2 regions of the Sporosarcina sp. YIM B06819 genome follow, and region 1 is predicted to be linked to the other one. Evidence: a T-box and tRNA genes for the amino acid it is inferred to sense, from the RefSeq annotation. Region 1 holds a T-box; the other holds one or more tRNA genes.
What was found. The T-box of region 1 lies ahead of metG (methionine--tRNA ligase). A T-box ahead of a tRNA ligase gene usually reads a tRNA of that ligase, here a tRNA-Met.
Positions count from the first base shown of each region.

Region 2: it encodes a tRNA-Met, which carries the amino acid that the T-box ahead of metG (methionine--tRNA ligase) is inferred to sense. The anticodon was not compared.

Region 1 covers NZ_JAWLIQ010000013.1:22,745-29,164, forward strand. The annotation lists gene R2B72_RS10170 (cytochrome ubiquinol oxidase subunit I) at 1-190, shown strand, start outside; gene R2B72_RS10175 (cytochrome d ubiquinol oxidase subunit II) at 187-1,212, shown strand; gene cydS (cytochrome bd oxidase small subunit CydS) at 1,226-1,345, shown strand; T-box leader at 1,609-1,872, shown strand; gene metG (methionine--tRNA ligase) at 1,997-3,637, shown strand; gene rlmD (23S rRNA (uracil(1939)-C(5))-methyltransferase RlmD) at 3,827-5,188, shown strand; gene R2B72_RS10190 (dihydropteridine reductase) at 5,239-5,937, opposite strand; gene R2B72_RS10195 (YueI family protein) at 6,159-6,420, shown strand, end outside.
Region 2 covers NZ_JAWLIQ010000024.1:40,881-47,300, forward strand. The annotation lists gene yabQ (spore cortex biosynthesis protein YabQ) at 1-60, shown strand, start outside; gene R2B72_RS15050 (FtsB family cell division protein) at 217-645, shown strand; gene R2B72_RS15055 (S1 domain-containing RNA-binding protein) at 773-1,201, shown strand; tRNA gene R2B72_RS15060 (tRNA-Met) at 1,434-1,507, opposite strand; gene R2B72_RS15065 (SpoIIE family protein phosphatase) at 1,710-4,106, shown strand; gene tilS (tRNA lysidine(34) synthetase TilS) at 4,199-5,602, shown strand; gene hpt (hypoxanthine phosphoribosyltransferase) at 5,640-6,182, shown strand; gene ftsH (ATP-dependent zinc metalloprotease FtsH) at 6,292-6,420, shown strand, end outside.

The sequences.
Region 1 (6,420 bases):
TGGCCTCATGCGCACGCAGGAGGCGGCTACAACGAGTGGTCAGGTTGATACGATGTTAGTGTTGTTCTCACTGTTATATCTCGTACTAGGCGTCGGTAGTGTTGTCGTATTGCGACGGATGTTCCGAAAAAATCCTGTTGAACGTGAAATTGAAGAGCGTCACACGGAGAAAGGTGGCGATATGTTATGACACTCGAAATACTTGGGATTTCGGTTTTATGGACCTTTCTGTTGGGTTATATCTTGGTAGGAGCAATTGACTTCGGAGCAGGATTTTTTAATGCGTACAGTTTGCTGACAGGACGTAAGCGTATTTTAACGAATATTATCCAGCGTTATTTATCGCCCGTTTGGGAAGTGACGAATGTTTTCCTAGTGTTTTTCTTTGTTGGGATTATTGGCTTCTTCCCTAAAACGGCGTTCTATTACGGGACGACATTGCTCGTGCCTGTTAGTATTGGCGTAATTTTGCTGGCGATTCGTGGTTCGTATTATGCCTTTGAAACGTATGGGGCACGCGGCCACAAAGGCTACTCGTTTATGTATGGAGTTGCCGGGATTTTAATTCCTGCTTCGCTGTCCATTGTATTGACGATTTCAGAAGGTGGCTTTATTGAAATGGTGGATGGCAATCCTGTGCTTGATTATTGGATGCTGTTTACGAGCCCGTTGACATGGGCGATTGTTGTGTTGAGTATTGTGGCGACGCTTTATATATCGGCAGTGTTTTTAACATGGTACGCCAATAAAGCTGGTGACGTAGAAGCGACGAAGCTACTGCGTAAATATGCGCTCATTTGGGCATTGCCTACAATGATTACGGCAGGCGGCATCATCGTCGAATTGCGCAATCACAATCCAGAGCATTATAGCAACATCCAAAACTTCTGGCCGTTGTTCTTAGTATCATTTCTGATGTTTGTCGGAACAGTTTGGTTGCTGTGGACACGTAGTAAGTACGGGCTTGCATTTATATTACTGGTGGGGCAGTTTGCCTTTGCTTTCTTTGGCTATGGTGCATCCCATTATCCATATTTGTTGTATCCCTATTTGACGATTTACGATAGCTTCACGAACCCAGCGATGGCGATATCATTGATTGTTGTGTTCATCATGGGACTTGGGCTACTCATTCCATCATTGTATTTGCTCATGCGCTTGTTTTTGTTTGATAAAGATTATGTCCGCGGAAAAGGCGACTACCACGCATAAGGAGGAATAGTTGATGACCCATTTTCTAATGTTTTATGCACCATTCATTGTTCTTATCGGCGGGCTTATCGTGGCATTTGTCGTTGCTCCGATGGATGGGGCAGTTAGGAAGCAGATAGAGAGAGAAAAGTGATTGGTGGGACAGCAGGCGTCGTTGGGGCGTCTGTTTTTTGTGTGGACGTTGTTTAGTTTTAGCATAACATTGTTAAGTTCGGTGCGAGTGTTGCCTAGTAGGGGGGAACGTTGTGAGCATTATGGAAAACGTTGTTTAGTTGTTCGAACGTTGTTTAGTTCGATGAAAACGTTGCGAACATTGCGGCATACGTTGTTAACCAACTCGTCGCGTAGAATTTCCTTGCTTTCTTCAAATAAGTTCATTACTATAAATAGAAATAATGAAAAGCGTTGAAGAGGAAAAGTAAAATGAGGGTGTCATATAGAGAGCTTCTGTCGGTGGAAATGAAGCAGACGAATCGTTTGAACATGATCTCTGAGCTGCGTACTGAACGTGTTTACACTAGTAGGCTACGACAAGATTTGACACTTGTTACAAATGTCAAAGTATAAAGGCAGTTACACGCCTTGTACTTTTGGAGGCAAACAATGTGAGTTGTTTGCATAACTAAGGTGGTACCACGAGTTTCAAACCTCGTCCTTATCGATTTATTCGATGAGGGCGAGGTTTTTTTTATCTGGATTCAGTAGAATCCAGATAAAGACTCCGGACGCAATTACGCCGGGGCGTGATTGATTCATTTATTCAAAAAGGGAGATGTTAGTTATCATGAGTATTTTTATTGGCGGAGCATGGCCATATGCTAACGGTTCGTTGCACTTAGGGCATATCGCAGCACTATTACCAGGTGATATTTTAGCGCGTTATTATCGACTAAAGGGTGACAAGGTGTTGTATGTTTCGGGAAGCGATTGTAATGGAACACCGATTTCAATTCGTGCCGACCAAGAAGGTGTAACCGTAACAGAAGTGGCAGATCGATTCCATAATGAGTTTACCGACTGCTTTACTAAATTAGGCTTCACCTATGATTTATACACAAGAACAGATAGTCCACACCATCATCAAACTGTACAAAAGATATTTTTAACGTTGCTTGAAAATGGCTATTTATATAAAAAAGAAATCGAGCAAATGTATTGTCAGCATGATCAAAAGTTTCTTCCAGACCGCTATGTGGAAGGAGAATGTCCAAACTGTGGAGCAAAATCACGGGGAGATCAGTGCGATAATTGTTCTTCGATTTTAGATCCCCTAGATTTGATCAAACCCGTATGTAAACTTTGTGGCAATACGCCGGTGAAGAGAACAACGGAGCATTTTTATTTTGAATTAAGCCAATTTCAAAAAGAACTCGAGGCTGTTGTGGAGACTGCTATTATCAATAAAACTTGGCGAGATAATGCCGTTCAATTATCCAAACGCTATTTGAAAGAGGGGCTACAAGATCGTGCTGTCTCTAGAGATATCGCAAATGGCGTCAGTATTCCTGTCAAAGGTTTCGAAGATAAAAAAGTGTACGTTTGGATTGAAGCGGTTTCTGGCTATTACTCCGCAAGCATCGAATGGGCGGCTCAAACAGGGAACGATATCAACGAGTTTTGGGATGAAAACACGACGTCCTACTACGTCCATGGCAAGGATAATATCCCGTTTCACTCCATCATTTGGCCGGCGATTCTGTTAGGTATTAAAAATCCAGCATTGCCTACACATATTATTTCCAATGAATATTTGACGCTCGAAAAAAAGAAGTTATCTACCAGCAATAACTGGGCGGTATGGGTTCCCTATATTTTAGAACATTATCATGCCGATTCCATTCGTTATTTCTTAACAACGAATGCGCCTGAAAATCGTGACACCGATTTTTCATGGAGAGAATTTATTTCTAGTCATAATGCCGAACTTCTTGGCGCTTATGGTAATTTTATTAACCGGACATTGAAATTCTTAGAGAAATCACATGGAGGACAAATTACACAGGGAGAAATAAACGAAGCCATCGAAGAGAATATTAACCAGTTATATGATCGTGTTGGTCAATTAATCGAGGAAGGGCATTTTAAGCAGGCGTTGGATGAAATCTTTGAATTGATTCGCGGTGCCAATAAATATTTTGATCACGAGCAACCGTGGAAACAACTCACGGAGGATAGAGTGGCTTGTGACAATACATTGCTGTCATGCGTTCACATCATAGCAAATACCGCTCAGTTGCTATCGCCATTTCTGCCTACTTCGAGCGATGAAGTGAAGGCTATGTTGAACCTACCGGATTTCGATTGGCAAGTCATTAAGAGAACGTCTTATCAGTTTGCAAAGATCAAGCCGTTGTTCGAGCGTATTGATACGGCAAAAATTGAAGAAGAGTTGGCTATATTAAAGGCGCAAAGCAATGCGCTTTAGAAATAGTTATGCCTGTTTCTATCCCGCATTAACGGGCAGTAAGATCCCCTTTAGGACTTTAAGGAGACTCAATCAACTGCCTGTAAAAGCCCGGTTGGTTCAACTAACAATCCGAGGGCTAGAGCTTTCCTCGGATTGAAGTTTCACTTTATGGTAAACTAGAGACATCTGAAATGTGGAGGAAAAATAATGTCTTTTAGTGTAAATAGAAACGAAAAATTGAATGTCTTTGTAGAGGATTTGACGCATGACGGCTCGGGCGTTGCGAAAGTAGACGGTTATCCGCTGTTCATCCCTGGGGCGCTGCCTGGTGAAGAGGTTTATGTTCAAGTGGGTAAAACGTTGAAGAACTATGGCTTCGCGCGATTGTTAAAGGTGACGAAAGCATCACCCGATCGCGTTGAGCCACCTTGTCATGTATTCTCAGAATGCGGCGGCTGTCAAATGCAGCATTTGTCTTATGAGGGGCAACTTGTACAAAAACGGAAAACGGTGCGTGACGTAATGGACCGCGTTGCGAAGCTACCACATGTGCCCGTTCACCCTGTCAAAGGAATGGACGATCCATGGCGCTACCGCAATAAATCACAAATCCCTTTCAGTGAACGCGATGGCAAAGTCGTTTCTGGATTTTACAAATCACGCACACATCACATCGTTGACACAGATATTTGCCTCATTCAAAGTCACGAGGCAGATGATCTGATGGCTATGTTGAAATATGAACTGCATATGATGGGCATTGACGCCTATGATGAAAAGACTCATCTCGGTATGCTTCGACATTTAATCGTCCGAAAAGGGCGCGCAACCGGTGAAGTGATGGTCGTTTTAGTGACGCGTAAAAAGAAATTTACGCAAAAGGATGCAGCCATTGAATTGATCAAACGTGTCATTCCGGGCGTGACGTCCATTATGCAAAACGTTAACGATCAAAAAACAAACGTCATTTTCGGTGATGAAACGATTTTATTGCACGGCAAATCAGTGATTGTCGATTCCATCGGCAACATCGATTTTGAAATATCAGCTCATTCTTTCTACCAAGTGAATCCAAAACAAACGGAAGTATTATATGGACAAGCACTCGACTATGCGCAATTGACAGGAAATGAGTCTGTCATTGATGCCTATTGTGGCATCGGCACAATCTCCTTGTTTATCGCCCAACAAGCGAAAGAAGTGTACGGCGTTGAAATCGTTCCACAGGCGATTGAAGATGCCAAGCGCAATGCGGAATTGAATGGCATCGACAATGCTTATTTCGAAGCGGGTGCAGCGGAAGTTGTCATTCCCAAATGGTACGCTGACGGTAAGCGATTTGACGTATTAGTCGTTGATCCACCACGTAAAGGCTGTGACGAAGAGCTGTTGAATACAATTTTAGAGTACAAGCCGAAGCGTGTGGTTTATGTTTCGTGTAATCCAGGGACACTTGCACGGGATTTGCGTATTCTTGAAGATGGTGGCTATCGCACGCAGGAAGTGCAACCTGTGGATATGTTCCCGCATTCGAGCCATGTGGAATGTGTAGCTTGGTTAGAGATTTAATTTGTAGATAAGAAAAACGGGAAAAGGTGAATCTTTTCCCGTTTTTTAAATCACAAAAACTCAGCCAGCTGCTGTTGACGTTTATCAAGCATAATTTGTTCTGGCTTGATACCTTGTACACGCAGTAATTCAATGTTCTGCTTCAGGAATTCATCACTGCCAACGATATAGAAGTGTCCATCTTGATCTGCAGCTAGATTTTGCACTTCATCATAGTAGTCTTTCCGATTATCGACGAACTGTGAACTGAACTTCTTATCAGGTGCGGATTCAAAAACACTAGTGAATAGGAAGTCTTTTGACGAATCGATGTTCAAGGAATGAATTTGATTGACGCCTTCCGCACGTTCGAAATAATCCAGTACAAGTGGTCTGAAAGTAGCCAGGCCAACACCTGATGACAGTAGATAAACATTTTTGTCTTCTCTTTTAAGTGGTATATTCGAATGCGTTTTAAATATCGCAACTTCATTGCCAACTTCAAGATTTCGTAAGGTCGCTTTAAACTCAGAGCAATGTTCTCTGATACGTGTTGTAATACCAATTGCATTCTCATGGGGTAAAGTGGATATGGACATGTGACGAATTAAGCCGCGGTTCGGTTTGTCACCAACATTAAAACCTTTCAGTGCAAAATGAGTATGGGAACCTTCCTCCCATGAAAAGTCTTCCGGACGATCGAGTAAATATGTTTTCACTTCAGGCGTTTCTTCGATAATTTTATTTATTTTAGTCCAGTATATCTGCATTAGACTCTCCCCCTAGATAATTATATTTTCTGTTACTATATTAATAGTATAACAATTGATAATGATTATCAATTAAACGGTTTATGCAATTTATCATTTAAATGGCTATAATGGATAGAAAGAGTAGGAAATGTATCTCAAAGAGTACTCACAAATATAACCAAACTATGCGGAGGTGTGTTTCGATGTCAAACAGTGTTGATGACTAGCTTCAGCGGGGAATTCACGGTGCTAAAGAGACGAAGCCAGCGGAACGTCGGAAATTTCTTGGCACAATTCGTGAACGTGTTGTTATCGCGCTTACGCAAGTGCAAGTGAGAGAACGAGGTATTTATAAACAAGTTGAGGAAGCCATAAAAGGAAATAGAGAGGCCCGTCTATACTTGAACGGGCATATGTACTATGGAGAGCTATCAAAATATGTGAAGATTGCTTCCAAATATAATGTGCCTTTTACAATCGTCACAAATAAAAATTATACGT
Region 2 (6,420 bases), on a different contig from region 1:
AGTGGTAAGAAGAATACAAAAAAGGTTCGTAATTCAGGTGGAGGCTCAAACCCCAGCTGAATCGTGAAAATTCGGCGCAAGCCGCAGCCTTTTTTAGGGGAATTTATCGAGCAAGCTCGATAAATATCCGGGCCAAATACGCCTTGGCGTGTTTGATTAAGCAGGAGAATTGATATATAATTTATAGACAAACAATGGGTGATGTGAAGAGAGGAAGTGCAGGACTTGGAACAAAAGCAGCAGAGAAAGTCGCCGGCAACGGTTGCAACGATTCAAACTGAATATGTCCGTTCCCTGCAAAAGAAAGAAAGTCGCAAAAATGCACGGAAAGTGAAGTTGTATCGGAGACTGACTGTGTTTGCAGTTATTGCGGTAATTACTTTCGGTGGTTTAACGCAGATGTTGGTCAAACAGAAGCAAGTTTTGGCAGCAAAGGAAAAACAGCAAGTAGAGATGCTTTCTCAGCTTGAAGTTGTGCAAGAAGAGCAAGAAATGTTGAAAAGACAACTTGTCAAATTGAATGATGATGACTATATCGCAAAGCTTGCGCGGAAAGAATACTTTTTGTCTGAAAACGGCGAAATTATTTTCTCAGTTCCGGAAAATAAAAAGAAAAACGATAAAAAAGACGACGGAAAAGAGTAGTCTTATTGACACTCTTTTTTTGTTGGCTATAATAAGAGTAGGGATCTTGCATTTTGCGGGATCATTAATACGGTTGCAAGGCTTCTAAAAGGGGCCCGCTTAATTTCTAAGGAGGAGCATTTTTTTTATGTCAATTGAAGTAGGCAGCAAGTTAGAGGGTAAAATAACAGGGATCACAAACTTCGGAGCATTTGTTGAGCTACCGAGCGGTGCGACAGGTCTTGTCCATATTAGTGAAGTGGCAGACAACTATGTCAAAGACATTAACGAGCATTTAAAAGTAGGCGACATGGTTGAAGTGAAAGTGATGAATGTAGGAACAGACGGTAAGATTGGGTTATCGATTCGTAAAGCGAAGCCTGAGTCTGAGCAACGTCCAGAACGTCCTCAACGTCCGCAGCGTCCTCGTCAAGGTGGTCGTCCTAGTCCGGTTGATCGTCCGGAGAATTTTGAAACGAAGATGGCGAAGTTTATGAAAGATAGCGAAGAGCGTCTCTCAACTTTGAAAAGAGCAACAGAATCGAAACGCGGTGGCCGCGGCGCAAGAAGAGGATAACTTGCTAGCTGCTTCAATTCAAGAGAAAAGTGTGCGATAGATATAAAAGAAGCGACAGATAATGAGTTTTCTCATTGCCTGTCGCTTCTTTGTTTTAAGGTGTAAAGTTTTGAAAGCTAGTGTCTTGCTCCGACTCCCAGACTCTTGGGTCTAAACGGTCGTTGAGTTCACAAGAAGTAGGTCATGAAGCCGTTTCTAGACGTCGCGAACTAAGGCTTCGTTCCTTCGTTAATGGCGGCAGAGGGGATCGAACCCCCGACCTTACGGGTATGAACCGTACGCTCTAGCCAGCTGAGCTACGCCGCCGTGGTAATTAATTGTTGCGGTTGTTGAGAACAACAATACCCATATTACATGCGAACTTTCCTGGTGTCAACCCATCGTAGGAAAAAAGAAAAATAGACCGTAATGAGTCGAAACATTTTGTTTTCTTGTCGTCATGAACAGACAATTTCCTGCCAATTCACTATGTATACTGGGAGCATAGTAGGCATAGGGGGAATGGGATATGAAACTGATGGACAATGTGACGCATCCGGTGGGTCAGCCGATTCGTATGTATGTTGGGATGCTTGGTAAGCAAAAGATACACATACTCGTTGCAACCTTATTTTTGTTTGGCTCCTTTTTCTTGTCGCAGGCCGTGTTATTCGGCACGGCTGTACCGTTTTTCTTGCCAGTGTGGGCACTAGCGCGTGCACGCTTTAAAAAATATCTCATGTGGGTGTTTGTCGGAGGGATGTTAGGTAGTGCGTTTCTTGGAATTGGACAAGCGGTTATTCATCTTTTACTAATTGCTTTATTCAATGCGGTTGTTAGATTTCCATTCATCCGAAAATCGATACCATTGACAGTGGCTGGTTGCATCATCGTTGTACAGGTGTTGTGGCAGTTTGTTATGTATGCGGGGCAGCCACCTTTGAATGTCCAATTATCTATCGGCTTTGAAGCGGTGCTTGCGCTAATCATGACATTTTTTCTATTCATTGCTTTTCCACCTGTAGATCGGATCTTTTTTGGTAAATGGACACCAGAACGACTGGGGGCAGCTTGTCTCGTCGGGGCGATGGCAACGACGGGGATGAGTGGTATCATGCTTGGTCATGTTTCGGTCGCTGGAACGCTTATTCATATCACCATTTTGCTCGCGGCACTCGTCGGGGGATTGCCATTTTCGACGATAATCGCAATGATTATTGCTGCGATTATAGGGGTAGCGGAGTTGTCATTCACGGGTATGATGGCTGTATATGGCATGACGGGCTTTTTTGCAGGTGTACTTAGTCGCTTTGGAAAAGTGGGGATCGTCGTGGGGGCGTCTTCTGTGTCATTATTCTTCCTTCTTTATGATTTAACATTGCCATTGGATAGCTCATACTTTGTGACAATGGGCGTTGCGACTGTACTATTTTTATTGATTCCAGCTAAAAAACTAGAGCCAATTCGAAGCGTCTTTTATCCAGAAAATCAGGAGTCTTCGGAAAAACGTCAAAAGTGGTTAGCGGAGCGTCTTGATGAGCAACTGGCTGATTTCCAACAGTTTTCCGAATTCATGTCGACACTTGTTGGTGGACGACCCTCTAGCGGAGATAAGGAGGAACCAATCCCACAAGTGATTCCGAAGGCTTGTGCATCTTGTTTTCGCCATGCAAAATGTTGGGAATCGGCGGATGATGATATGGCTAGGCTGTTATATGAATGGGAATCGACATACTCCATGACAAAAAAAGCCTCGCGTCACCGCGTTGAAGAAAAGATTAAGTACAAATGTATTCGGTTTAATGGACTGGTAGCAGAACTCGAGGAACAAGCGACGGCTCGCTTGTTGACGGGACAACTTCAACATGGCCGGAAAATGCTTGCGCTTCAATTACGAGATATGAGTACACATTTGGATAAGATTATGAATGAAGTGAAAGAGGATTTGTCTATTTATAAGCCTGTTGAGGAGGAGCTTGCCAGACGATTGCAAGAGAAAGGTATTGAGTATTTTCAAATTGATATTTTATCAGGAGAACGGGGGGCGCGTCGAATTGTTTGTTGTATTCCCGAGAAAAGGTCTGATTTTGAAACGGATACAACGGTGGCGGAACGACTCATTCTACCGGTTTTGGAAGAAATGTATGAGGAGCCGTTTCAAGTCGCCAAATCGATTGTGCAACAACAGCCTTTCCCGCATATTCAACTAACATTCGGTTCGGCTGTTCGTTTTTCGCTTGATTATGGCATTGTGGCAACGGCGGGTAGTGAGTCGTTCCAAGCGGGAGATGCCTATGAGGTGTTTCCCATTCATGATGGACTAACGGCGGTGTTGTTGTCGGATGGAATGGGACAGGACTTGAATGCCTATCGCGAGAGCCGTAAGGTCATTCGACTGATGCGGGAATGCTTGGATCGTAAAATGGATCCGGAAACGGCTATGCATACGCTTCACTACATGATGTCGTTAAATGGGCTTGATGATATGTATGCCACGCTCGATTTGGCTTTGATTGATTTGCAGGATGGTCGGCTGTGGTCTTGGAAAGCAGGTTCGATGAGTACGTATATTAAACGAGGAGAGGACTTTTTAAGACTGGATAGTGAGTCTGTTCCTGTTGGATTTCTTCCTTCCTTTTCCGTGGAGGCTAAAAATGAGGAATTGAAGGCGGGAGATATTATTTTGATGATGACGGACGGTATGTTTAATGGGGATATTGCGCTTGAGAAACAGGAAAGGATTTTATATGGCACGCTTGATAAATATGGAGAGTCTGACTGTGATAAAATTGCAGATCGTATTGTCAGTGAAATGGAACGCAAGTTTGGCGCGGTAGCGGATGATCGAACGGTGTTGGTTATGAAGATTGATCATGTTCTTCCGGAATGGTCTAGCTTTACACCTTACTCGCGAATTATTTCCTGAAAAAGTGTCAGCCCTCACTGCGCATCACTTGAAGTGAGGGCATTCTATTTAGTAAAGTTTAAGGTAGGTTCTATACGAGGAGATTATGTGTAATGGATACATTTAGACAGGCGATTTTTCGATTTATCAAAGAGTGGTCACTGATAGCGCCAGGGGATCGTGTTCTTGTCGCCTGTTCCGGCGGCGTCGATTCGGTGGCGCTGTTACATTTCATGGCTTCCAATCAAGTCGGAATGGGAATTGAAGTTGCCGCTATTCACGTCGATCACATGCTACGGGGAGAAGAATCAGTAGCAGATGGGGCTTTTGTGGAAAGGTTATGTGCAACATATGGGATTCCTTTTTTCGGTGGCAGTGTCCCGGTTCCTGAATTGATGGAGCAAGATGGTGGCAATGTGCAAGCGGTGTGTCGTGCTGGAAGATATGCCTTGTTTGCGGAAATCATGCAACAACAAGGATACGGTGTCCTTGTCACCGCGCATCATGCAGAAGACCAGCTAGAAACTGTATTGATGCAAGTTGCCAAAGGTAGTCAGCCATCCGGCATACCAGTGAAGCGCGAGGTCGATGGTGGTGTTGTTATTCGCCCACTTCTCCCTGTCATGAAAGCTGATCTTTACTCGTACGCCCGGGAGTATGCTCTACAATACCGCGAAGACCCGAGTAATGAAAGTGATGCTTATATGCGCAATCGTTATCGTCATCATATTGCCCCGTTTATGCTAAAGGAAAACCCTGCCGCCGCTAAAAATGTAGTGAAAATGGCTGGTTGGCTTCAGCAAGATGAAGATCTATTCGAAACGTTGGCCGTGGAACAGTTTGAAAGAATCGTCGAATTCACGGAAGAAGGACTCCCTACTATTGACACTCGTGTTTTTTCTGATATGCACCCGGCTTTACAAAGGCGGGTGATTACACTACTATTGAAGTATCTTTACGATGGGGAGAGTATACCCGTAGAATACAATTCCACGCTTATTAGCCAGCTATTACACCACATTACATCGCAGAATGGAAATGTGTCCATCGACCTTCCACGCGGTTACCGATTTATGCGGGCGTATAGCAAGTTAACGTTTGTTCGAGATACACAACTTGAAGAAATGGCAATACGGAAAATGTTCCCGAAAGGTAGCTGGACTCGTTGGGGAAATGATGTAGAACTTTACTGGACTGAAGTGGATGATTCTATTGCAGGATTACTCATTGGTGTAGATGACATAATGTATTTTGATCTGCCTGATAGCGATTTTCCTTTATATATTAAACGAAGGGAAGATGGAGATCGGATTTTGTTACCGGGAATGGACCATCCAAAACGTTTGTCGAGATTATTTATCGATGACAAGGTGGACTTGGCTGTACGTGATCAATTACCGCTAATTGTCACCGCGCTAGGAGAGGTTTGTGCAGTTCCGGGATTGCGTTATGGCGCGGCGTTTTCACGCCGCAAGACAAAGCAGAGTCATTACATAGTTCTCACGAGAAAGTGTTAATCGACTTGGATACTTGGAAGAAAGAGGAGGAATTTCGATGTTAGAGAAAGATATCGAAGAAGTGCTAATTACAGAACAACAGATTGAAGAGAAAATCCATGAGCTTGGTGCAGTATTGACTGAGGAATATCAAGACAAGTTTCCACTTGCGATTGGTGTACTAAAAGGGGCTCTTCCTTTCATGAGCGATCTTATCAAGCGAGTTGACGCGTATATCGAACTAGATTTTATGGATGTGTCGAGTTACGGTAATGCAACGGTTTCATCAGGTGAAGTGAAAATCATCAAAGACTTGAATACAAGTGTCGAAGGACGCGATGTGCTCATCATTGAGGATATCATCGACAGTGGGAAAACATTAAGTTATCTCGTCGAACTCATGAAATATAGAAAAGCAAATTCCATTAAAATCGTCACACTACTTGATAAGCCGACAGGCCGAAAAGTAGATTTGAAAGCGGACTATGTTGGTTTTGTTGTACCAGACGCGTTCGTCGTAGGGTACGGACTTGATTACGCTGAAAAGTATAGGAATTTACCTTATATTGGTGTGTTGAAAAAGGAAATCTATTCTTTCTAAGCTTCCCGTGAAACTATCTTCCAAATAAGGCATTTTCTTTGTAGGTTGAATCAGACCTATGATAAGATTTACACTAGTTTTCTGTTTGAATGAAATGAGGAGGCTTGGGATGAATCGAATACTTCGATACTTTCTATTATACGGACTAATTTTCCTAGCAATTATGGGGATATTCAGTTCACTAAACAAAACAAATCCGAATACGCATGAGGTTCGGTACGATGAATTGGTTACTTCG